Regions from separate parts of the Nitratidesulfovibrio sp. 1201_IL3209 genome, predicted to be linked through region 3. Evidence: predicted binding sites of a transcription regulator. Region 3 holds the regulator's gene; each other region holds the start of a gene.
What was found. The regulator sigma-54, encoded in region 3, starts transcription at its own class of promoters, with help from an activator protein. The targets are predictions, from matches to a motif close to CTGGCACGGNNNNTGCTT.

Region 1 (7,060 bases), on a different contig from region 3:
CATGCCGGTGTGGATGTCCGCCTTGTTCAGCAGCACGGCCGCGCGGACGCCGAAATGCCGGGTCAGGGCGTGCACCCGCTCCAGGTCGTGCAGGGCCGAGACGGTGGGTTCCGTCACCAGCAGGGCCGTGTCGGCACCGGCCAGCGAGGCGATGACCGGGCAGCCCACCCCCGGCGAGCCATCGATGAGCACGGTGTCCGCGCCGAGCACCTCGGCGATTTCACGGGCGCGGGTGCGTACCGTGCTCACCAGTTTGCCGGAATTTTCCTCGCCCATGCCGAGGGCCGCGTGCACCATGGGGCCGCAGCGGGTGTCGGAGACGTACCATTCGCCGCAGCGGCGTTCGTCCAGCGCCACGGCCCCCTCGGGACAGACGTGGGCGCAGGCGCCGCAGCCCTCGCACATCTCGCGCGTCACGCATGGGGGCGCGTCCAGGGCGCCGTAGCGGCATGCCGCGGTGCATGCTCCGCAACGGGTGCAGAGGCCGGCGTCGATGCGGGCCAGCACGCCGCTGTGAAAGTCGTGCCGTTCGCGCACCACGGGCGCCAGCAGCAGGTGCAGGTCCGAGGCGTCCACGTCGCAGTCGGCCAGCACCAGGGCGGGCGGCGGCGCTCCGTCTTCCCGCGCGGCCCCCGCCGGGGCGGCGTTCTCGCGGGCCACGGCCGCCAGCGCCGCCGTGACGCTGGTCTTGCCCGTGCCTCCCTTGCCGCTGATGACCACTATCTGCCGCATGTCCGCTCCTTCCCGCCAGTGGCGCTTCCGGCTTCTCCGGTTTCTTCGGCCGACCCCGCCGGTCGGGCCGGTCCGGCCAGTCCGGCCGATCCGGCCAGCCCCATGCCTTCCCACGGACGGCACGGCCGGCGGGTGTCCCTGGCCATGACCACCAGCGCGTCCGCCAGCCGGGTGTAGGCCGCGCGCACCTCCGGGGCGGCGTCGTGCACCAGGCTGCCGGTGGCCCCGCATTCCGCCGCCGCCCGGCTGAAGGGGATGACGCCGAACAGGGGCACGCCTTCGCGCGCGGCCCAGTCGCGCACGGGGTCGCCCCCCGCCGGAGTTGCGCCGGGCGGGCTCATCCCGGTCCCCATTCCGGCCCGATTCAGCACCACGGCATGCGGCAGGCGCAGGTGCCGCGCAAGGCCCACGGCCAGGCGCAGGTCGTGCAGGCCGAAGGGCGAGGGCTCGGCCACCAGCAACAGCAGATCGGCGTCGTGCACGGCGTTGATGGCGGCGCAGGCGACGCCCGGCGGGCAGTCGCGGATGACGAAGACGCACGGCCCCGGCGCCACCCCTTTCCGCGCAACAGGCGCGACCGGAGGGGGGACATCCTTCACCGCCTTGATCAGCGGCGTGGCCATGGCCTCGCCGATGCGCAGCACGCCGTCGCGAAAGCGCAGGGTGGGCGCTGCACCAGGGCGTGCGGGATCCTTTTCCGCCGGGTCGATGCCGTTGCCCATGGCCGGGCGGATGCGGGCGATGCCGCCGCGCACCTCGCCCACCAGGCGCGTGGCGGAGGTCATGGCGCCCGTGGGGCAGACCAGGGCGCACAGCCCGCAGCCGTGGCACAGGTCCGGAAAGTCCAGCACCGCATCGCCCATGAACGCCAGCGCCTTGAAGCGGCAGGCATCCACGCAGCGGCGGCACGTCGCCCCGAGGCACAGGGTTTCGTTCACCTTGGGCACGGGCAGGGTGCAGTGCTCGCGCGTCTTCCATTCCACGGGCAGGAACAGGTGCGCGTTGGGCTCCTCCACGTCGCAGTCGGCAAGCGCCACAAGGTGCCCCCGCGCGGAAAGCAGCGCGGCAAGGTTCACGGCCACGGTGGTCTTGCCCGTGCCCCCCTTGCCGCTGGCAATGGCCAGTTTCATGCGGCCTCCGTCGCCGTACCGCGCGCATGCAGGCCGCCGGGGACGGCGTTTCCCGGGCGGCCTGCCGGATTGCCGGTGGCCGTCATCGGCCGTCGCCGGTGGCTGGCGGAACGGCCGGGCCGCGTCCGCGTCCCCGTCCGTGCCCCTGTCCGCGCCCGGACCCGAACCCCTGCCCGCGACCCTGCCCGGTACCCCGTCCGGCGCCCTTGCCGAACCTTTGCCCGTTGCCCCGGCCGTTGTCCGGCCGCAAGGCGTCGATGACGTCCCGTGCCGTGTCGAGGACGTTGCCGAGGTTGGCGGCCAACTCGTCAAGGGCGGAAGCCTCCGCGCTCGCGTCCTCGGCCACGGGCGGATACGGGCGGCCGGCGGACCCGCGCCGTGCCCGTGCCGCGCCGCAGCGGCCCATGCCGCGTCCGGTGCCGGGGCCCTGCCCCAGGGGACCTGTTCCGTTCATGCCAGGCATATGCGCCTCCTGATTACAGGTGAAACCGTGACCACGCGGCCACGGTTGTCGATGAGCAGGAACCGTTCCAGCACATGACGGTCAATGATACTGGTCTATTATGATGGGCATGAAGCGCCTGGAGAAAAAGCGGGCGCAAAACGCGCCCACGTGGTACGTGAATGCTTGCGTACACGACAACCGACAATGCCGCGCCACGCGGCGCACTGCATCCGGAAAAAGGAGCCCCCCATGGCCCTGCCGCGCGACATATCCTGCGAAGCCATCATGGAAAGCGTGGCCGACGGCGTGTTCACCGTGGACCTCGACTGGCGCATCACCTCGTTCAACCGGGCGGCGGCGGCCATCACCGGGGTGCCCCCGCACGAGGCCCTGGGCAGGCGCTGCCGCGACGTGTTCCATTCCAGCATTTGCGACGGGGCCTGCGTGCTGCGGGCGTGCATCGAGCAGGACATGCCGTTGGGCAACCGCTCGGTGTTCATCCTGCGCCCGGACGGCCGCAAGGTGCCCGTGAGCATCAGCGGCGCGCCCCTGCGCGACCGGCGCGGCAGGCTGATGGGCGGGGTGGAGACCTTCCGCGACCTTTCCGTCCTGCACCTGATGCGCAAGCAACTGGACGGCCAGCACACGGTGGAGGACATCGTCACCCGCAGCGCGGCCATGATCCGCCTGCTGGGCATCCTGCCGCAGGTGGCGGCCAGCGACGCGCCCGTGCTGGTGCTGGGCGAATCGGGCACCGGCAAGGAACTGTTCGCCCGCGCCATCCACAACCTCGGCCCCCGGCGGGGCAGGCCCTTCGTGGGGGTGAACTGCGGGGCCCTGCCGGAACACCTGCTGGAATCGGAACTGTTCGGCTACAAGGCCGGGGCGTTCACCGACGCGCGGCGCGACAAGCCGGGGCGCTTCGCCCTGGTGGACGACGGCACCATCTTCCTCGACGAGATAGGCGACATGCCGCTGCCGTTGCAGGTGAAGATTTTGCGGGTGTTGCAGGAGAAGGTGTACGAGCCGTTGGGCGGGGTGCGGCCCCAGGCCGCGCCCGCGCGGGTCATCGCCGCCACCAACCGCGACCTGGAACGCATGGCGGGCACGGGGGCCTTCCGCAGCGACCTGTACTACCGGCTCAACGTGGTCATGCTGCGCCTGCCCGCCCTGCGCGAGCGGCCGGAGGACATCCCCCTGCTGCTCGAACACTTCGTGTCGCAGCGCAACCTGCTGAGCGGCAAGGATATCGAGGGCGTGTCCGAGGACGTGCTGCACCTGTTGCTGCGCTATCCCTTTCCCGGCAACGTGCGCGAACTGGAGAACATCGTCGAGTATGCGTTCATCCTGTGCCCGCGCGGGTTCATCCAGTTGGAACACCTGCCGGAATACCTGCTGGGCGCGCAGGCGCCGTCGGCCGGGTCCGCGCCAGCGGCGGGCGGGACCGTAGCGGCGGTTCCCGCCGGGCCGCGCACCATGGCCGCCGCCAAGCTGGCCGCTGCGCGCGAGGCCCTGCGGCGGCATGGCGGACGGGTCATGGCGGCCTGCCGCGAACTGGACATTTCCAAGGATACCCTGCGGCGCATCCTGAAGGGCGGCGGGGCGGGCTGAGCCGCCCGGCGTGGACGGGAGGCGGGCCTGACGGCGCGGCAAGACGGGTCACGGGCTGCGGCGGTGTCGCCGCCAGAGGAAAGATGGGCGTATTTTGCGCCCATTTTTTGTTTTGGGCGCGTTTCGCGTCCGTATCGGAGGGCTCTCCGGGACGCCACAGGCGTCACGCACATGCAACATGCCGTGATGACGGCGTGTTTCCGGATGGCATCATGCATGCTTGATGGGGGCGCGGCCGCCGCGCCGTGGGGACACCATGAATGCCCATGTCTGCCTTGCCTGCTACGAGGATCGCCTTGCCACGCTGCTGGAAACGGCCGCCGAACTGCGCTGCGTGCGCATGTCCGGCGGCGTTCCGGCGGAACGGACCGTCCTCCCCGTGCCGGATGGCGGTTCCGCGCCGCTCATCGACGTTCTGTCGCGCCATGGGGTTTCCCTGTTGGTGTGCGGGGGTATCCGCCCCTGCTGGCGGAACGCCGTGGAGATGGCCGGAATCGTCGTCCTGCCGTGGCTTTCGGGCAGCGAGGCGGACGTGCTTTCCGCCCTTGCCGGGGGCAGGCCGGACGCGCTTGCCATGCCCGGATGCCGGCCGTTTCGGGGAAGGGGAAACGAGGCGCGGCGCGGCGGCCCGTGTAACGCAACGGACGCAGCCTGCTTTCGGCGGCGGCGTCGCAACACAGGAGAATGATCCCATGCAGGTTCTCATCACCGTGCAGGATGACATGCCGGGTGCCCCGCCCAGCGCGGGCGGGGGCGACGCCCTTCTCGACGCCCGCCTGGACCCGCGCTTCGGGCGGGCGCAAGGCTATCTGCTGTGCGATACGGCCACGGGGGCGGTGCGCAGGCTGGATACGGCCTCCAACATGTCGCTGGCGCAGGGCGCGGGCATCCAGGCCGCGCAGGCCGCCGCCGACGCCGGGGCCGAGGCCGTGATCACCGGCCACGTGGGGCCCAAGGCGTACACGGCGCTGCGGCGGGGCGGCATCGCCGTCTATCTTTCGTCGCACGCCACCGTGCGCCAGGCCCTGCGCGCCCTGGCGGACGGCGGCCTGGCCCCGGCGACGGAGCCGGACAGGGAGGGGCACTGGTAGCCATGGGTACGGACATGCACGAAGAGGAACCCCGCTGCGGCTGCGGCGGGGCGGGTTGCGGCGGCGAGAAGCACGTGGAGGCCACCGGCGGCTGCACCGGATCGGGCTGCGGCGGTCAGGGTGAACATGCCGGGCAGGACGCGAACGGGCCGGGCGACGGCACGGAAACCCCGGTGCGCATGGCCGGGCGGGTGGGCGCCAAACTGGTGGTGCTGAGCGGCAAGGGCGGCGTGGGCAAGAGCACCGTGGCCGTGAACCTGGCCGTGGGGCTTGCGCGCACCGGGCGCACCGTGGGGCTGCTGGACGTGGACGTGCACGGCCCCAGCGTGCCGCGCATGCTGGGGCTTGGCAGGGCCCGGCCCGTGGCGGGAGAAGGCTGGATGGCCCCGGTGAGCGCGGGGCCGAACCTGCGGGTGATGTCGCTGGGCTTTTTCCTGCCCGACCCGGAAGTGCCGGTGGTCTGGCGCGGCCCGGTGAAGATGGGCCTGGTGCGGCAGTTCCTGGTCGACGTGCGCTGGGGCGACCTGGACGTGCTGGTGGTGGACTGCCCGCCCGGCACCGGCGACGAGCCGCTTTCGGTGCTGCAACTGCTGGGGCCGGAGGCGCACGCGGTCATCGTCACCACGCCGCAGGGCGTGGCCGTGGACGACGTGCGGCGATCCGTGGGCTTCTGCCGCCAGATCGGCAACCCCATCCTGGGCATCGTCGAGAACATGGGCGGCTACGTGTGTCCCCGCTGCGGCGAACCGACTCCGCTGTTTCCCGCCGGGGGCGGAGAACAACTGGCGCACGAGGCGGGAGTGCCGTTCCTGGGCAGCATTCCCCTGCACCCCGACCTGACCAGCGCCGGTGATGCCGGGCGCAGCCTGCTGGACGCGGATCCGGTCGCCGGGCAGGAACCGGAACACCCGGTGGTTCGGGCCTTCCTGCCGGTGGTTCGGGCGGCCGGGGCGGTGTGCCCGCCCGTGCCGGGAACCCCGGCGGTGGCGGCAATCCCGGCCAGCGACAACGGCGGCCCTGCGCCGCAAGGAGCATCGGACATGAAGATCGCCATTCCGCTGGCCGCAGGCAAACTGTGCCAGCATTTCGGGCATTGCGAGCAGTTCGCCGTGCTGACCGTGGACCCCGGCAGCGGCACGGTGAAGGACCGGGAACTGCTGACGCCCCCGCCCCACGAACCGGGCGTGCTGCCCGCGTGGATCGCGGAAACGGGCGCCCGGCTGGTCATTGCCGGGGGCATGGGGGCACGCGCGCGCCAACTGCTGGAAGAACAGGGCGTGCAAGTGCTTGTGGGCGCGGCGGTCGCCGACCCGGCCGACCTCGTGGCGGCATGGTTCGGGAATCGTCTGGAACTTGGGGCCAACACCTGCGACCATTAGGGGCCGCGCCGCCCCGTCCGGGGCGCGGCGGCGCGGCAACGAAAAACGGGCGCGGGGATGTCCCCGCGCCCGTCGTCAATGCGTTTGTGGCGTTGTGGCGTTATGATGCGCCGTGTTGCGGCGTGCGCCTAGCGGCGGTCGCCGCCACGGCCACGGTCGCCGCCACGGCCGCGATCACCGCCACGGCCGCCCCGGTCTCCACGACCACCACGGTCGCCCCGATCCCCACGGTCACCGCGATCACGCGGCGGGCCGGACGGACGGGCGGTGTCCTCGGGCTTCCATTCGATGCCCTGCTCTTCCAGCAGCACGGCCTTGCGGCTGGCGCGGATGCGGTCGCCGTTGATCTCGATGACCTTGACGGTCATGTCCTCGCCAAGGCGCGCCACGTCGCCGGCCTGTTCCACGCGGTTGGTGTCCAACTGCGAGATGTGCACCAGGGCTTCGAGGTTGGGCAGGATTTCGACGATGGCGCCGATTTCCAGCACCTTGCGCACCTTGCCCACGTAGTTCTTGCCCAGTTCCGCGCGCTGGTCGTAGTACTGCACCATTTCGCGGGCCATTTCCATGGCCTCGAAGGTGGGCGCGAAGATGGAGACCTTGCCGCTGTCCTCGATGTCGATGGACGCGCCGGTGGCGGCGGTGATGGCCTTGATGTTCTTGCCGCCGGGG
Region 2 (7,060 bases), on a different contig from region 3:
CACGGCCCTGCCCGTGTTCCTGCTGATCTACGGCAAGTGGAAGCTGCTGCCGCTGGCGCTGGTGGTCATGGCCCTGGTGTACTGGAGCCACCGCGAGAACATCGGACGGCTGGCGCGCGGCGAGGAAAAGCCCTGGCAGAAGAAGCACCACGACGCGGCGGGCAGTGGCTGCACGGCTGACGATGCCGCCGCCCCGGCCGCTGAGACAGACGGGCAGGCCCCCTGCGGGTGCGGCTGCGCCGCGCACGGCGAACCCGGCGCCACGCCGGACAAGTAGTTTTCCGGGCGTCCGGTTCCGCACTGCCCGCCGCACGGAGGCCCCGTGACCGGGGCGGGCTGGCCGACGCCACAACGCAATCGCATCACGAGATAGCCAAGGAACCAAGGAGACCGGTCCCATGTCCTGCCCCATGCCCAGCCCCATGCCCTGTCCCGCACCCGGCCACGACTTTCCGTCCGCGCGCACGCGGATGGAGTACGTCTGCCTCGGCTGCGGAGAGCGCCGCGGCATCGACGAACTGCTGTACACCTGCCCCGGTTGCGGCGGGGTGTACCTGCTCGAAGACCTCGATTTCGACAGGCTGGCGGCCCTGCGCACCGGACCTGAATGGCGCGCCCTGTTCGACGCCCGCGCCGCCACCCGCACCACCGCCCTGCGCGGCATCTTCCGCTTCTACGAGTTGATGGCCCCGGTGCTGGAAGAAGAGGACATCGTGTACCTGGGCGAGGGCAACACCCCCATCGTGGAGGCGGCCCCCGCCCTGCGCGACGGAGTGGGCGTCCCCTTCGCCTTCAAGAACGACGGGCAGAACCCCAGCGCATCGTTCAAGGACCGGGGCATGGCCTGCGCGTTCAGCTACCTGAAGGCGCTGGTGCGCAAGCACGGCTGGGACGAGGTGCTCACCGTGTGCGCCTCCACCGGCGACACCTCGGCCGCCGCCGCGCTGTACGCCTCGTACGTGGGCGGGCCGGTGAAGTCGGTGGTGCTGCTGCCCCACGGCAAGGTCACCCCGCAGCAGCTTTCGCAGCCGCTGGGCAGCGGGGCCACGGTGCTGGAGATTCCCGGCGTGTTCGACGACTGCATGAAGGTGGTCGAGCACCTGGCCGAAAACTACCGGGTGGCCCTGCTGAACTCCAAGAACAGCTGGCGCATCCTGGGCCAGGAATCCTACGCCTTCGAGGTGGCCCAGTGGTACGGCTGGGACATGAAGGGCCAGTGCGTGTTCGTGCCCATCGGCAATGCGGGCAACGTCACGGCCATCATGGCGGGCTTCCTGAAACTGCTGCGCCTAGGCGTCATCGACGCCCTGCCCAGGGTCATCGGCGTGCAGTCGCACCATGCCGACCCGGTGTGGCGCTACTACAGCCAGACGGACCCGGCCAAGCGCACCTACACCCCCGTCACCGTGCAGCCCAGCGTGGCCCAGGCCGCCATGATCGGCAACCCGGTGTCCTTCCCGCGCGTGAAGGCGCTGGCGGACAGGTTCATCGCCAAGGGCGGCGAGCGCGCCTTCTGCGTGGTGCAGGTGACCGAGCAGGAGATCATGGACGCCATGATCCGGGGCAACCGCCACGGGCACATCGCCTGCACCCAGGGCGGCGAATGCCTGGCCGGGCTGATCAAGGCCCGGGAACTGGGCCTGGTCTCGCCCGACGAGCACGCCGTGCTCGACGCCACGGCGCACAGCCTGAAGTTCGCGGGCTTTCAGGACATGTACTTCACCAACAGTTTCCCGCCCGAGTACGGCGTGACCCCGGACCCCGCCCTGTCCAACGCGCCCGCGCTGGTGGTCAGCCCCGAGGACAAGGCGCGCCTGTCGCCCGAGGCGTACACCCTGGCCGCCGCCGAGGCCGTGGTGGCCCGGCTGGGCCTGGCAAGGAAGGGCTGACGCAGGCACGCGGGGCTCCGCGCCCCGCAGGTTTCCGACACATCCGCGAATACGGCGCGGCGCACGGAAGAACTCCGTGCGCCGCGTTTTTCATGCATGTCCCCCGCCGTCTCCGGCGGTGTGCCGCCGGGCAAGGCCCGCAGCCGGCGGCGCATTTTTGCGACGCCACCGCCTTGTGTCATTATGCACAATCACATTCATCATCATGAAATACAACGCGAATATTTCCATAAGTCGCATTTCTGCAACGTTCCGTCTGGTGGCCCCGGCTCGCCGCGCGGTCATGAAAAAATTCCAATACGCCGGATTAACTTTCTTTCCACAGGTGGCACGCTCGATGCTTAGGCCATCGCAGTTCATGCATGTGCCGTGCATTCGCAGCCAACCTCACACGGGCCATGCCCCGGGAGACTCCTGATGACCACCTGCTGCCTGTCCCCCCAGGAAGTGCGCCTGCAGAACCCGGAACCGGACAGGACCGGGCGCGAGCGCGTCTACTCCATTCTCGAAACCTTCCAGTACCAGGTTCCGTTCATCGACGTGGAGCGCGCCCGCTACTTCACCGAGTCCATGCGCGCCACCGAGGGCCAGTTGCTGGCCCTGCGCTGGGCCAAGGCCCTGAAGAACTGCGCCGAGAAGATGACCGTGTACATCACTCCCGGCCAACTCATCGCGGGCCGGGCCGGGCAGTTCGGCCGCTACGGCATCCTGTACCCGGAAATCGACGGCGACTTCTACGGCGTGGTCATGCGCGACCTGCCGAACCGCGCCAAGAGCCCGTTCCGCATCTCCGACGCGGACATCGCCATCATCCTCGACGAAATCGCCCCCTACTGGGAAGGCAGGACCTACCACGAGCATCTCAACGGCGCCCTGCCCGAAGAGTTGCGCAACGTCACCTACACCGACGCCTCTGGCCTGAAGTCCAAGTTCGTGGTCAGCGAAACCTCGTCCTACCGTTCCGCCCTGCAATGGGTGCACGACTACGAAAAGGTGCTCTCGCGCGGCATGCTGGACATCAAGGCCGAAATGCTGGCCCGCATGGCGCGGCTGGACCCGGACAGCCCCATCGACAACCGGGAGAGGAAGCCCTTCCTGGAAGCCATGGTCATCGTGTGCGACGCCTTCATGATCTGGGCCGGGCGCCACGCCGGCCTCGCCCGCGCGCAGGCCGCCGCCGAAAGGAACCCCGCGCGCAAGCGGGAACTGCTGCTCCTTGCCGCCATCTGCGAGCACGTGCCCGCCCATCCCGCGCGCACCTTTCACGAGGCCGTGCAATCGCAATGGTTCGTGCAGATGTTCTCGCGCATCGAGCAGAAATCCAGCGCCATCATCTCCAACGGGCGCATGGACCAGTACTTCCACCCCTACTACGCGAAAGACCTTGCCGAGGGCCGCATCACCGAAGAAGACGCCATGGAGCTTCTGGAGTGCATGTGGGTGGAGATGGCCCAGTTCATCGACCTGTACATCAACCCCACCGGCAACGAATTCAACGAAGGCTACGCCCACTGGGAGGCCGTGACCATCGGCGGCCAGACCCCGGACGGCCACGACGCCACCAACGACCTGACCTACCTGTTCCTGCGTTCCAAGCGCGAATTCCCGCTGAACTACCCGGACCTGGCCGCCCGCATCCACTCCCGCTCGCCGGAACGCTTCCTGTACGAGGTGGCCGAAACCATCAAGGACGGCTCCGGCTTCCCCAAGCTGATCAACGACGAGGAAGTGATTCCGCTGTACGTGGCCAAGGGCGCGCCCTTCCGCGACGCCCTAGACTACGCCGTGTCGGGCTGCACCGAGGCGCGCATGCCCAACCGCGACACCTACACCTCCGGCTGCGTGTACATCAACTTCGCCACGGCCATGGAAATGACCATGCACAACGGGCGGATGCTGAAATACGGGCAGGACGACCTGATCGGCCCGGAAACCGGCGACCCCGCCACCTTCGCCACCTGGGAGCAGTTCTGGGAAGCCTACAAGGCCCAGCACATGAACCTGCTGTCCAAGGCCTTCACCCAGCAGTACGTGGTGGACTGCCTGCGGCCGCTGCACTTCGCCTCGCCCTTCGCCTCGGTGCTGCACGACCTGTGCGTGGAGGACTGCAAGGACCTGCAATCGCCGAAGATCGCGGGCGGCGTGGACTTCTCGTACTTCGAATTCCTAGGCTACGGCACGGTGGTGGATTCGCTGGCGGCGGTGAAGAAGCTGGTCTTCGAGGAAAAGAAGGTGGCCATGGCCGACCTGGTGGCCGCGCTGCGGAACGACTTCGAAGGCTACGAACCCCTGCGCGCCCTGATGCAGTCGGCCCCCTGCTACGGCAACAACCTGCCCTACGCCGACGCCATCGCCAGGGACGTGGACCGCATGACCCAGGTCTTCGCGGAAACGTACTCCAAGGTGCGCGGCATCAACTGCGACGTGCGCTACGTGCCCATCACCTCGCACGTGCCCTTCGGCAAGGTGGTCAGCGCCACGCCCAACGGGCGCAAGGCGTGGACGGCCCTGTCCGACGGCTCGTCCGCCTCGCACGGCGCGGACCGCAACGGCCCCACGGCGGTGCTGCTGTCCAACTACAACTCCAAGAACGGAGACCTGAAGAACCGCGCCTCGCGCCTGCTGAACATCAAGCTGTCGCCCCGCTGCGTGGCCGGTGAAACGGGCACCCGCAAGCTCGTGGACATGATCCGCAGTTGGTGCGACCTCAAGCTGTGGCACTTGCAGTTCAACATCATCAACAGGGAAACCCTGCTCAAGGCCAAGGCGAACCCCGACAGGTACCGGGGCCTGCTGGTGCGCATCGCCGGGTACAGTTCGTACTTCTGCGACCTGTCGCCCGACCTTCAGGACGACGTCATCAACCGCACCGAGCACGACGCCATCTAGGGGCTGTTTCCAAATCAGGATTTTCGTTCGCTGGCGAGGAAAACGAGCCTGCCATGAAGGAGTGCGGCAGCCGTTAGGCGAGCTTGCGAGCCTTACGGATGGCGACCGCAGCGCGTACTCTTCTGGTATTTGACTGAAATGGCAGGTGAAGTTTGACGAAGCCAGCGGACGAAAGGACAATTTAGAAACAGCCCCTAGCCATTCGCACGCACGGGCCTTCCCCCCTTTCACGCCGCCGCAGAAAGAGGCACCTCATGCAGGACAAGGAACAGGCAGGCATCGTCTTCAACGTGCAGAAGTATTCCCTGCACGACGGCGCGGGCATCCGCACCATGGTCTTCCTGAAGGGGTGCCCGTTGCGCTGCGCCTGGTGCAGCAACCCGGAGTCGCAGCGGCCGCAGCCGGAACGCGCGTTCAACCGCTACAAGTGCCTTTCCCCGGCCGTGTGCGGCTACTGCATTCCCGCCTGCCCCCGAAGCTGCATCTTCGACATCGAGGGGTTGCTGGCCATCGACCATGCCGGATGTTCGGGGTGCCTGCTCTGCGCGCGGGCCTGCCCCACCGGGGCCATGACCGTCTACGGCGCGACGCGCACGGTGGCCGAGGTGCTGGACCTGGTGGAACAGGACGCGGTGTTCTATGCCCGGTCCGGCGGCGGCATGACCCTGTCCGGCGGCGAGGCCATGCAGCAGCCGGACTTCGCCGTGGCGCTGCTGCGCGAGGCGCGGCGCAGGCACGTCAACACGGTGCTGGAAACCTGCGGCCACTGCGACGGCGACGCGCTGGAGGAAGCCTGCCGCCACCTGGACTCGCTGCTCTTCGACATCAAGCACCTGTCCACGGACACGCACAAGGAGGGCACCGGCGTGGGCAACGAGCGCATCCTGGAAAACTTCCTGCGCGTGTGCGCCGCGTTTCCCAGCCTGCCCATCATCGTCCGCACCCCGGTCATCCCCGGTTTCAACGACACCGAGGCCGACATCCGGGCCATCGCCCGGTTCCTGCCCAAGCGCGCCAACCTGGTGCACGAACTGCTGCCCTACCACCGCATGGGCCAGGCCAAGTACGAATTCCTGGGCCGGGCCTTTCCCATGGGCGGCGCGCAACTGGCGGACGGCACCCTGAACCGGTTGCGGAGCGTGGCCCTGGCCCGCTGAGTCCGGAGCCGCCCGGCCGTTCCCCTCCGCCCTGGCCCGCGCTCCGCCCCCAGTCTTGCAGTCCCGCAATCCAGCCCCCTTCCGTGCCCGCATCCCCTCCGGCATCCCTTTCGGGATGCCTTTTTCCGCGCCGTTCGTACGGAACAGTGCAAATCGGCACAACCGGCCACCCGTGGCGGCGCATTTCTGCAACGCCAATCGCGGCATGGCGCGATATCCTTGCGATATATAATGTCAATTTGTACATTCCAAATGGCGTTGTTTTTTTGCATCATATATAAGACATAAAAATCCCGCTGTGGTTGGCTCTTTTGTGGCATTCTTCTTGTTCTCTTTTTCGCATGGTTAGCACTCTATCAAGAATAGATTTCATTATTGCTTATACCTCGGAATCCGGCCAGGCCCGAACCCGGACCCGAAACTCCACGGCACGGCGCGGGCACCCCGTGCACAGCGGAAAAATAAAACATGTAATTCAAGAATATTATGCCCGCAGGACACTCCAAAAAAGAGTGACCATTCAATCAAATTATTCGTTCGCCCAATCATTCACAAACGGCACCATTCTTGCTCTTTTCTCACTGCGCACTGCCTGTACGTTTTCCATTGCAGCAGTCATGGTATTCCCGACATGCCGAGAACAACTGGTTGGTCATACAAGCCAACATGCATGTAACGGTGCGAGACACGGAGTCTTCATGACGGAAAGTGCCTGCCGTTCCCATTACGCAACATCCATGGTATGTCGCGGCATGCCGCAGGATGCCCGCATGTACGGACATGATGCGGCGTCACGCCATACGGGCGATGCATGTTTCACGGCGCATGCGGATGGCATTGGCGGAAACGGCATGCCCCGCGCCATGCGGCCTCACACCGGCTCCTGCACTCCATGGCGCCTCCCGCCGGGAGGCACACCATGACCCCTCCCGGCCGCCCCCTCGCCCCCGCATCGTCCCCCGTACCTGAAATGTTCGGCCTCACCGGCAGGACCGCGCTGGTCACCGGCGGCAATTCCGGCCTGGGCGAAGCCATGGCCACCGCGCTGGGTCTTGCCGGGGCGCGCGTGCTGCTGCTGGCCCGCCGCCGGCCCGAACTGGAAGAGGCTGCGGCCCGGCTGGCCGC
Region 3 (7,060 bases):
CCCACTCGCCGGTCATGACGGCCCACAGAAAGCCGATGGCGAGCGGGCGCTCCAGGAAGCCCAGGTTCAGCGCGAAGCGCAGCAGCGAAAAAACGGCAAAAAAAAAGCGATGGGCAGCGCCAGGGTGAGCACGGGCAGGAATTCCGTCATGACCATCCCTTTATCTGCACCGGTTCGTTGGGCACGCAGCGGAAATCCAGGGCCACGGAATGGCGGCTGAAGAAGCGCAGGCAGGCTTCGTCGTCGTCGGAGACGGAAACGTGCGCGCACAGCTGCTTCTTGCCGGGGGTGTAGTGCAGGTTGCCGATGTTCAGGGTGTTCATGCCCACCCCGGCGTCGAAGGCGCGGCGGGCGTCGGCGCACGTGGCGAAGAGCACGAGCGTGTCGTGCCCGTCGTCCGTGCGCCCGGTACAGTACTGGGCCAGCGCGTCCACCCGCACGAAGTGCACTTCCACCCGGCCGGGAATGGCCAGCGAGACGATCTGCTGTTGCAGGTCGTCGGCGGCAAGGGCGTCGTTGGCCACCAGCAGGCGCCTGGCCCCGGTGTAGGGCAGCCACGCCTCGATGATCTGGCCGTGCACCAGGCGGTTGTCGATGCGGAACCAGAGCATGGCCCTACCCGTTCTTGACCCGGCTGCGCAGCAGTTCGCCCGCCGCCACGATGCCCTTGGCGCCCGCGTCGCGCGCATCGCGCGAGAGGGTGGCCAGGTCGCCGTCGCGCCCGCCGAAGACCTTGAGCAGCATGGGCAGGTTGACGCCGGTCAACACCTCCACGTTGCCCTTGCCCAGCAGCGCCAGGCTGAGGTTGGTGGGGGTGCCGCCGAACATGTCGGTAAGGATCATGACTCCGCGCCCTGTGTCCAGGCGTTTCACCGCCTCGTCCAGGCGCTTCACCGTCTCGTCCACTTCCAGCGAGACGTCCACGCTGATGGAGGCGCAATCCTGCACCGGGCCGAGGATGAATTCCGCGGCGCGCAGCAGCGCCGCGCCGTAGTCGGCGTGGGTCACCAGAATCACGCCGATGCGCGGTTCCGTGGGGGCCTGCCCGTCATGGGGCTGCCCGTCTTTGCCCTGCCCCTTGCGGGACCGGCCTGCTTGATGCTGTTCGGTGGTGGACATGCTGTTGCGTCCAGGCCGTGCCTGGTGTGTTTGAACGGGGTTGGGGCGTCATGCCGCGCGGCCCCGGCCGGGCGGCATGACGCGCGCGGGCGGCCTGTCAGCCCAGTTCCATGTGACGGTGTTCCATGGATACGGCATAATCAGATTTTTTCAAGGCGCGAAGCAGGGCCTCCGCCACCGCCACCGAACGGTGCCGCCCGCCGGTGCAGCCGATGGCGATGGTCAGGCGGTAGCGGCCTTCCGCCTCGTACTGCGGCAGCAGGAAGTGCAGGAAATCCACCAGCCGGGCGAGAAATGCGTCGCCATGCCCCGCCTCCAGCACGTACTTGGCCACCGGCTCGTCAAGGCCGGACAGCGGCCGCAGGTCGGGCACGAAGTAGGGATTGGGCAGAAAGCGCAGGTCGAACACCAGGTCCGCGTCGGCGGGCACGCCGTACTTGAACCCGAAGGTGACGATGTTGATGCGCAGCGACCGGATGCGTCCCTGGATGGAACTCCACTTCTTCTGGATGACCCGGCGCAGGTCGTGGATGGAATAGCTGGAGGTGTCCACCACGAGGTCGGCGGTTTCACGCACCGGTGCAAGGCGCAGCCGTTCCTGCTCCAGGGCCTGTTCCAGCCCCATGCCCTCGCTTTCCAGCGGGTGCGGGCGGCGGGTGGTGGCGTAGCGCCGGTTGAGCACGGCCGGGTTGGCTTCTATGAACACCACCGCCGGGCGTATGCCCATGCCCTGCAACCGTTCCAGCGATTTTTCCAGGTTGCGCACGAAGTTGCTTTCGCGCAGGTCCATGCCCAGCACCAAGCCCTGATAGTGGGCCAGCGCTTCGCGGTTCAGGATGGTGACCATCTGCGGAGCCAGGGTGGCGGGCAGGCCGTCCACCGTGAAATAGCGCAGGTCTTCCAGCACGTTGAGCACCGTGCTCTTGCCCGCGCCGGACAGCCCGGTGACGATGATGACGGGAAAGTCGGCGGCGGCCACGGGGCTGCCCGCCTCGGCCGCCGCGTCCCCGCGTCCTTCGGCGCCTTTGCCGGCGGCCGGAAGCGGGACGGATGCGGCGAGCCGTGCCGGGTCGGCCGATCCGGCTGACGCGCCGGAGGTATCGGGTACAGCGTCGGACTCCGCCTGGGCGGGTGATATGTCGGACGGCGTGGCCTTGGTGGGCATGGCGGACTCCTCGGGCGGCCCGTACCGGATGCCGTTTCGGGGGGCGCTGCGATGTACGCTGGCGGTTACAGGTAGAGCATGCGCGTTACGGCCTGACGACGGATGATGCGGCCAAGGCCCGCCCTGCCCGGTCGTTCCGTCGTGCCGGCGTCATGGGGCACAGGGGGCACAGGGGTCAGGTGGTCCGCATGATCGCCCGGAAGGCCTCGCCGTCCGGCGCCTCGAGCATGGCGCGGCGGAACTGCGGGTCCTTCAGCAGGCGCGAGATGTGGGCCAGGATGCGCAGGTGCATGCCCGCCACCTGCTCCGGGGCCAGCACCAGGAAAAAGAGGTGGCAGGGCTTCATGTCCAGCGCGTCGAAGTCCAGGCCGGGCACGCTGCGCCCCACGGCCACCACGATGTCGCCGATGGACGCCAGCTTGCCGTGGGGGATGGCCACCCCGTCGCCGATGCCGGTGGTGCCCAAGCCCTCGCGGTCCAGCAGCACGCCCAGCGCAACGGCGGCATCCACTTCGGGATGCCGCCGCACCACGGCCTGCACGAGTTCCGCCAGCACGTCCTTCTTGGTGCCGGCGGAGAGCTCGGGCAGGATCAGATCATCGTGAAGATACTCCGAAAGCCTCATGTACGACGCCTAGACGACCGGATCGATAAGGCCGAAATCGCCGTTGCGACGCCGGTAGATGATGTTCACGCGTTCCACCTCGGCGTTCAGGAACACCAGGAACTCGTTGTCGCCCTGGTCGAGCTGCATGGCCGCCTCGTCCACGTGCATGGGCTTGGGGGCGAAGTGGTCGGTGCCGACGATGGTGCGGTCCTCGCCTTCGCCCATGGTGCTGAAGGTGAACACGTCGATGCCCTTGCCCACCCTTTCGGACTGGACGGAGCGGCGACGGTCCTTCAGCTTTTCCACCTGCTTGCGCAGCTGCGATTCCAGCTTTTCCAGCACCAGGTCGAGGGTGGCGTACATGTCTTCGGACTGTTCCATGGCGGACAGGGTGAACCCGTCGCCGGCCATCTGCACTTCCGCCTTGTGGCGGAACTTGTCGACGGAAAGGTTCACCTGCATGTCCAGGGCGGACTTGCCGACGAACCGGCCAAGCTTTTCAAGGCGGCGGCGGGCGTACTTCTTCAGGTGGTCGGAGGGTTCGAAGTTCTTGAAGGTGAAGGCGATGTTCATACGCTCCTCCAGTGGTGAGAGGGGGAATGCGGCGCGCGGCCCGCACGCGGGGTGCGGCTGCCGGATGCGCCGCCGGCGACGGGTGCCCCCCTGGTCGCCGGGTCGGGCGCGGGGGCACGGGCCGTCAGAACAGTTCCTTCCGCTTGGAAGAGGAGGGAATGTCCATGGCAGTACGATACTTCGCAACGGTCCTGCGGGCAATATTGACTTTGAGCTGTTCCTTCAGAATTTCGCCGATGCGCTCGTCGCTCAGGGGTTCCCTGGGGTCTTCATCGCCGATCAGCTTCTTGATCAGCGCCTTCACGCTCTCGGAGCCCACCTGGCTGCCGTCGTCCAGTTCCAGCGCGCTGTTGAAGAAGAACTTCAACTCCACGATGCCGTGCGGGGTAGCCACGTACTTGCTGGTGGTGATGCGGCTGACCGTGGATTCGTGCATGCCGATGTCGTCGGCGATGTCCTTGAGGATCAGCGGCTTCAGGCGCGACACCCCGTCCTCGAAAAAGCCCCGCTGGTACTTCACGATGGATTCCACCACCTTGTACAGCGTGCGCTGGCGCTGGTACAGGCTCTTGATGAGCCACGAGGCCGAGCGCATCTTTTCCTGGAAATATTCGCGCTCGCCCGCCGACGCGGCCGCCGCGGCGGACCGCTCGTACATGGTGCTCAGTTGCAGGTGCGGCAGGCCATCCTCGTTGAGCATGATGATGAAGTCGTCGTCGTACCTGTAGACGTACACGTCGGGGCTGACGAACTGCGGGTCGCCCCCGCCGTAGCTGGCGCCGGGCATGGGGTCCAGGGTCTGGATGAGGTCCAGGTATTCCTTCAGGTCCTCCATGGTCAGGCGGAACTTGCGCAGCAACGGCTTGTAGCGGCGCTTCTCGAGGTCTTCCAGGTGGTCGCGCACCAGTTCCACCAGCACCTTGTCGCGCGTGTAGCCCAGCATTTCTATCTGCACCAGCAGACATTCCTGCGCGGTGCGGGCGGCCACTCCCACGGGGTCGAAGCGTTGCAGGGCGTGCAGCACCGGCTCCACCTCGGCCGGGGCCACGCCCGCCATCTCGGCGATTTCGTCGAGGGTGGCGTGCAGGTAGCCCGACGAGGCGATGTTGCCGATGATCACCTCGCCGATGTCCTTCTGGCGCTCGGTGAGCGAGGACAGGCGCAACTGCCACATCAGGTGCCCTTCCAGCGAGGGCTTGGCGGCGTAGCGCGCCTCGAACGAGGTCATCTCCTCCGGCAGTTCCGATTCGCGCACCGTGGACTGGCGGCTGGTGCTGGCGAAGTCGCCCAGGTAGTCCTCCCAGTCGGCTTCGCGGGCGATCTCGCGGTCGTAGGCGATATCTGCGGCGGTGGCGGTATCGGTGGCGGCGTCACGCTGGTCGGATGCCTCGGCCTGCGGTCCCTCGTCCTGGGCTTCTTCCAGAAACGGGTTTTCCAGCAGTTCCTGCTGCACCGTCTCGACAAGCTCCAGCCGCGAAAGCTGCAACAGCCGGATGGCCTGTTGCAGTTGCGGCGTCATCACCAGTTGCTGGGTGAGCTTGAGCTGTTGCCTGAGTTCCAATGCCATGCGTGGACAACCCCTGGACCCTTGTCGAGGCCCTATGCACCTTGCGTTGAGGCCGAACGAGATGACGACGCGACGCTGCGCGCGGCGTCAAGCAAGAAACGGCCCACAGTGAAAATGTGTTCCCATCCCCAAGAGGTTAGGTGAACCATGCCATAGAAGCAAGAAGTATGCAACCGCTCGCGCCATTTCGCGGGGCAACCTTGCGCATGCACGCAACACACTGTCATAAAAACGAAAACGGCGTCTCCCGGAAGCCGGAGGACGCCGCTGGCGTACGATGCATGCGCGGGCCCGCTACAGGGAGAATCCTTCGCCCAGATACACGTCCCGCGCGCGCGGGTTGTCCACGATATGCGCGGGCGTGCCCTCCAGGATCACCTCGCCCTGGTGCACAAGGTAGGCCCGGTCGCAGATGTGCAGGGTTTCGCGCACGTTGTGGTCGGAGATGAGCACCCCGATGCCCCGGTCGCGCAGGCCGGTGATCAGTTGCTGGATGTCGTCCACGGCCAGCGGGTCGATGCCCGCGAAGGGCTCGTCCAGCAGGATGAACTTGGGCTCGCGGATCATGGACCGCGCGATCTCCAGGCGACGCCGTTCGCCGCCGGACAGGTGCATGGCCACGGAATCGGCCAGGTGGGTGATGCCGAAGTCCGCCAGCAGCATGTCCGAGCGTTCCTTCTGCCGGGCCTTGGAAAGCCCGGTGTGCTCCAGGATCATCTGCAAGTTCTGGCGCACCGTGAGCCGCCGGAAGATGGAGCTTTCCTGCGGCAGGTAGCTCAGCCCCACCCTGGCGCGCTCGTGCAGGGGCCAGTCGGCGATGTCGCGGCCGTCAAGCTCCACCCTTCCCGCAGTGGGCTTGATGATGCCGATGAGCATGTAGAAGGTGGTGGTCTTGCCCGCGCCGTTGGGGCCCAGCAGCCCCACGGTCTCGCCCTGGGTCACGGACAGCGAGACGCCGCGCACCACCTCGCGCTGGCCGAACTGCTTGTGCAGGTCCTCTCCGCGCAGCACCGAGGTCACTGGGCCGCTCCCTTGGCCTTGGCGTCGTCCCTGGCGTCACTCTTGTCGCCGCCCTTGGCGGCATCCTTGCCGTTGTCCCTGGACTCGCCGAGGGGGTTCACGTCGCCGGACGAGGTGAACACCGCCTGCACCCGCTTGGTGGACGAACCGCGCACTTCGCTGCGGTTCTCGCGGGTGTAGAAGGTGATGACCTCGCCCTTGATGCTGTTGTCGCCCTCGTGCAGCACGGGGTTGCCTTCCATGACCAGCACGGCGGTGTCCACGGTGTAGGTGGCCTTCTCGCATTCGCCGGTGCGGTTCTCGCGCTTCATGCGCACGTTGCGCTCGGCCACGATGCGGTCGATTTCGCCCGCGTCCATGCCCGACATTCCGGACTGGCCGGATTGGCCCGACTGGCCGGATTGGCCACCCTGGGCCGCGTCGCCCCCGGCGTTTTCCCTGCCGGGCTTGGCGGACTTCTTCTTGAGGTGCAGGGTGATGCGTTCCGCCCACATCTCGAAGTCGGGGCGCTGCACGTACACGGTGCCCTCGAAGACCACCACCTGGCCCTTGGCGTCGTACTGCATGCGGTCGGACTTGACGGCGGTGGGCACGTCACGTCGGGCGGCGCTGGCGGGCCTGGCGTCGGCCGCCACGGCGGGGACCACGGTGGATGCCGAAAAGGTCAACAGCAGCGCCACGCACAGCGCGGAGCGGATGCCGGCATATCTCATTGCTTGGACTCCTGCTTGGTTGGCTTGGAAGCGCCCTGCGGCGCGACCTTCGCGGCCTTGGGCGTCTGGCCTGAATGTGTCTGGCCTGAAGGCTTTCGGGCGGCCTGTCCGGGCGCGGGGTGGGCCTGGGTGGATTTTCCCGCGGCATCGGCCTTGCGCGGAGCGGCCACGGCGGCCTTGGGCTGCGCCGCGCCCTGCCCGTTCTTGTCGCCGGCGCGCGGCATGAGCAGCAGCGACACCCCGTCGCTGCCGCGCAGCACGTCGGCGGCCACGTCCCATTCCAGCCTGGTGGCGTT

Region 1: V6B97_RS11815 (DUF5320 domain-containing protein) is a predicted target of sigma-54. The motif match lies at 2,379-2,396, and genes of this name have one in related genera.
Region 2: hpsG ((2S)-3-sulfopropanediol dehydratase) is a predicted target of sigma-54. The motif match lies at 2,215-2,232, and genes of this name have one in related genera.

What each region holds. Positions count from the first base shown of each region.
Region 1 is NZ_JBAIYT010000024.1:44,687-51,746, reverse strand. It holds gene V6B97_RS11825 (ATP-binding protein) at 1-732, opposite strand, end outside; gene V6B97_RS11820 (ATP-binding protein) at 720-1,862, opposite strand; gene V6B97_RS11815 (DUF5320 domain-containing protein) at 1,945-2,325, opposite strand; gene V6B97_RS11810 (sigma-54 interaction domain-containing protein) at 2,557-3,918, shown strand; gene V6B97_RS11805 (hypothetical protein) at 4,201-4,494, opposite strand; gene V6B97_RS11800 (NifB/NifX family molybdenum-iron cluster-binding protein) at 4,611-5,009, shown strand; gene V6B97_RS11795 (iron-sulfur cluster carrier protein MrpORP) at 5,012-6,388, shown strand; gene pnp (polyribonucleotide nucleotidyltransferase) at 6,517-7,060, opposite strand, start outside.
Region 2 is NZ_JBAIYT010000003.1:127,147-134,206, reverse strand. It holds gene plsY (glycerol-3-phosphate 1-O-acyltransferase PlsY) at 1-277, shown strand, start outside; gene thrC (threonine synthase) at 471-1,889, shown strand; gene hpsG ((2S)-3-sulfopropanediol dehydratase) at 2,307-4,778, shown strand; gene hpsH ((2S)-3-sulfopropanediol dehydratase activating enzyme) at 5,033-5,935, shown strand; gene V6B97_RS03345 (SDR family NAD(P)-dependent oxidoreductase) at 6,855-7,060, shown strand, end outside.
Region 3 is NZ_JBAIYT010000036.1:21,392-28,451, forward strand. It holds gene V6B97_RS14500 (PTS sugar transporter subunit IIB) at 147-611, opposite strand; gene V6B97_RS14505 (PTS sugar transporter subunit IIA) at 616-1,119, opposite strand; gene rapZ (RNase adapter RapZ) at 1,217-2,098, opposite strand; gene V6B97_RS14515 (PTS sugar transporter subunit IIA) at 2,460-2,909, opposite strand; gene hpf (ribosome hibernation-promoting factor, HPF/YfiA family) at 2,919-3,464, opposite strand; gene rpoN (RNA polymerase factor sigma-54) at 3,589-5,031, opposite strand; gene lptB (LPS export ABC transporter ATP-binding protein) at 5,326-6,051, opposite strand; gene V6B97_RS14535 (LptA/OstA family protein) at 6,048-6,764, opposite strand; gene lptC (LPS export ABC transporter periplasmic protein LptC) at 6,761-7,060, opposite strand, start outside.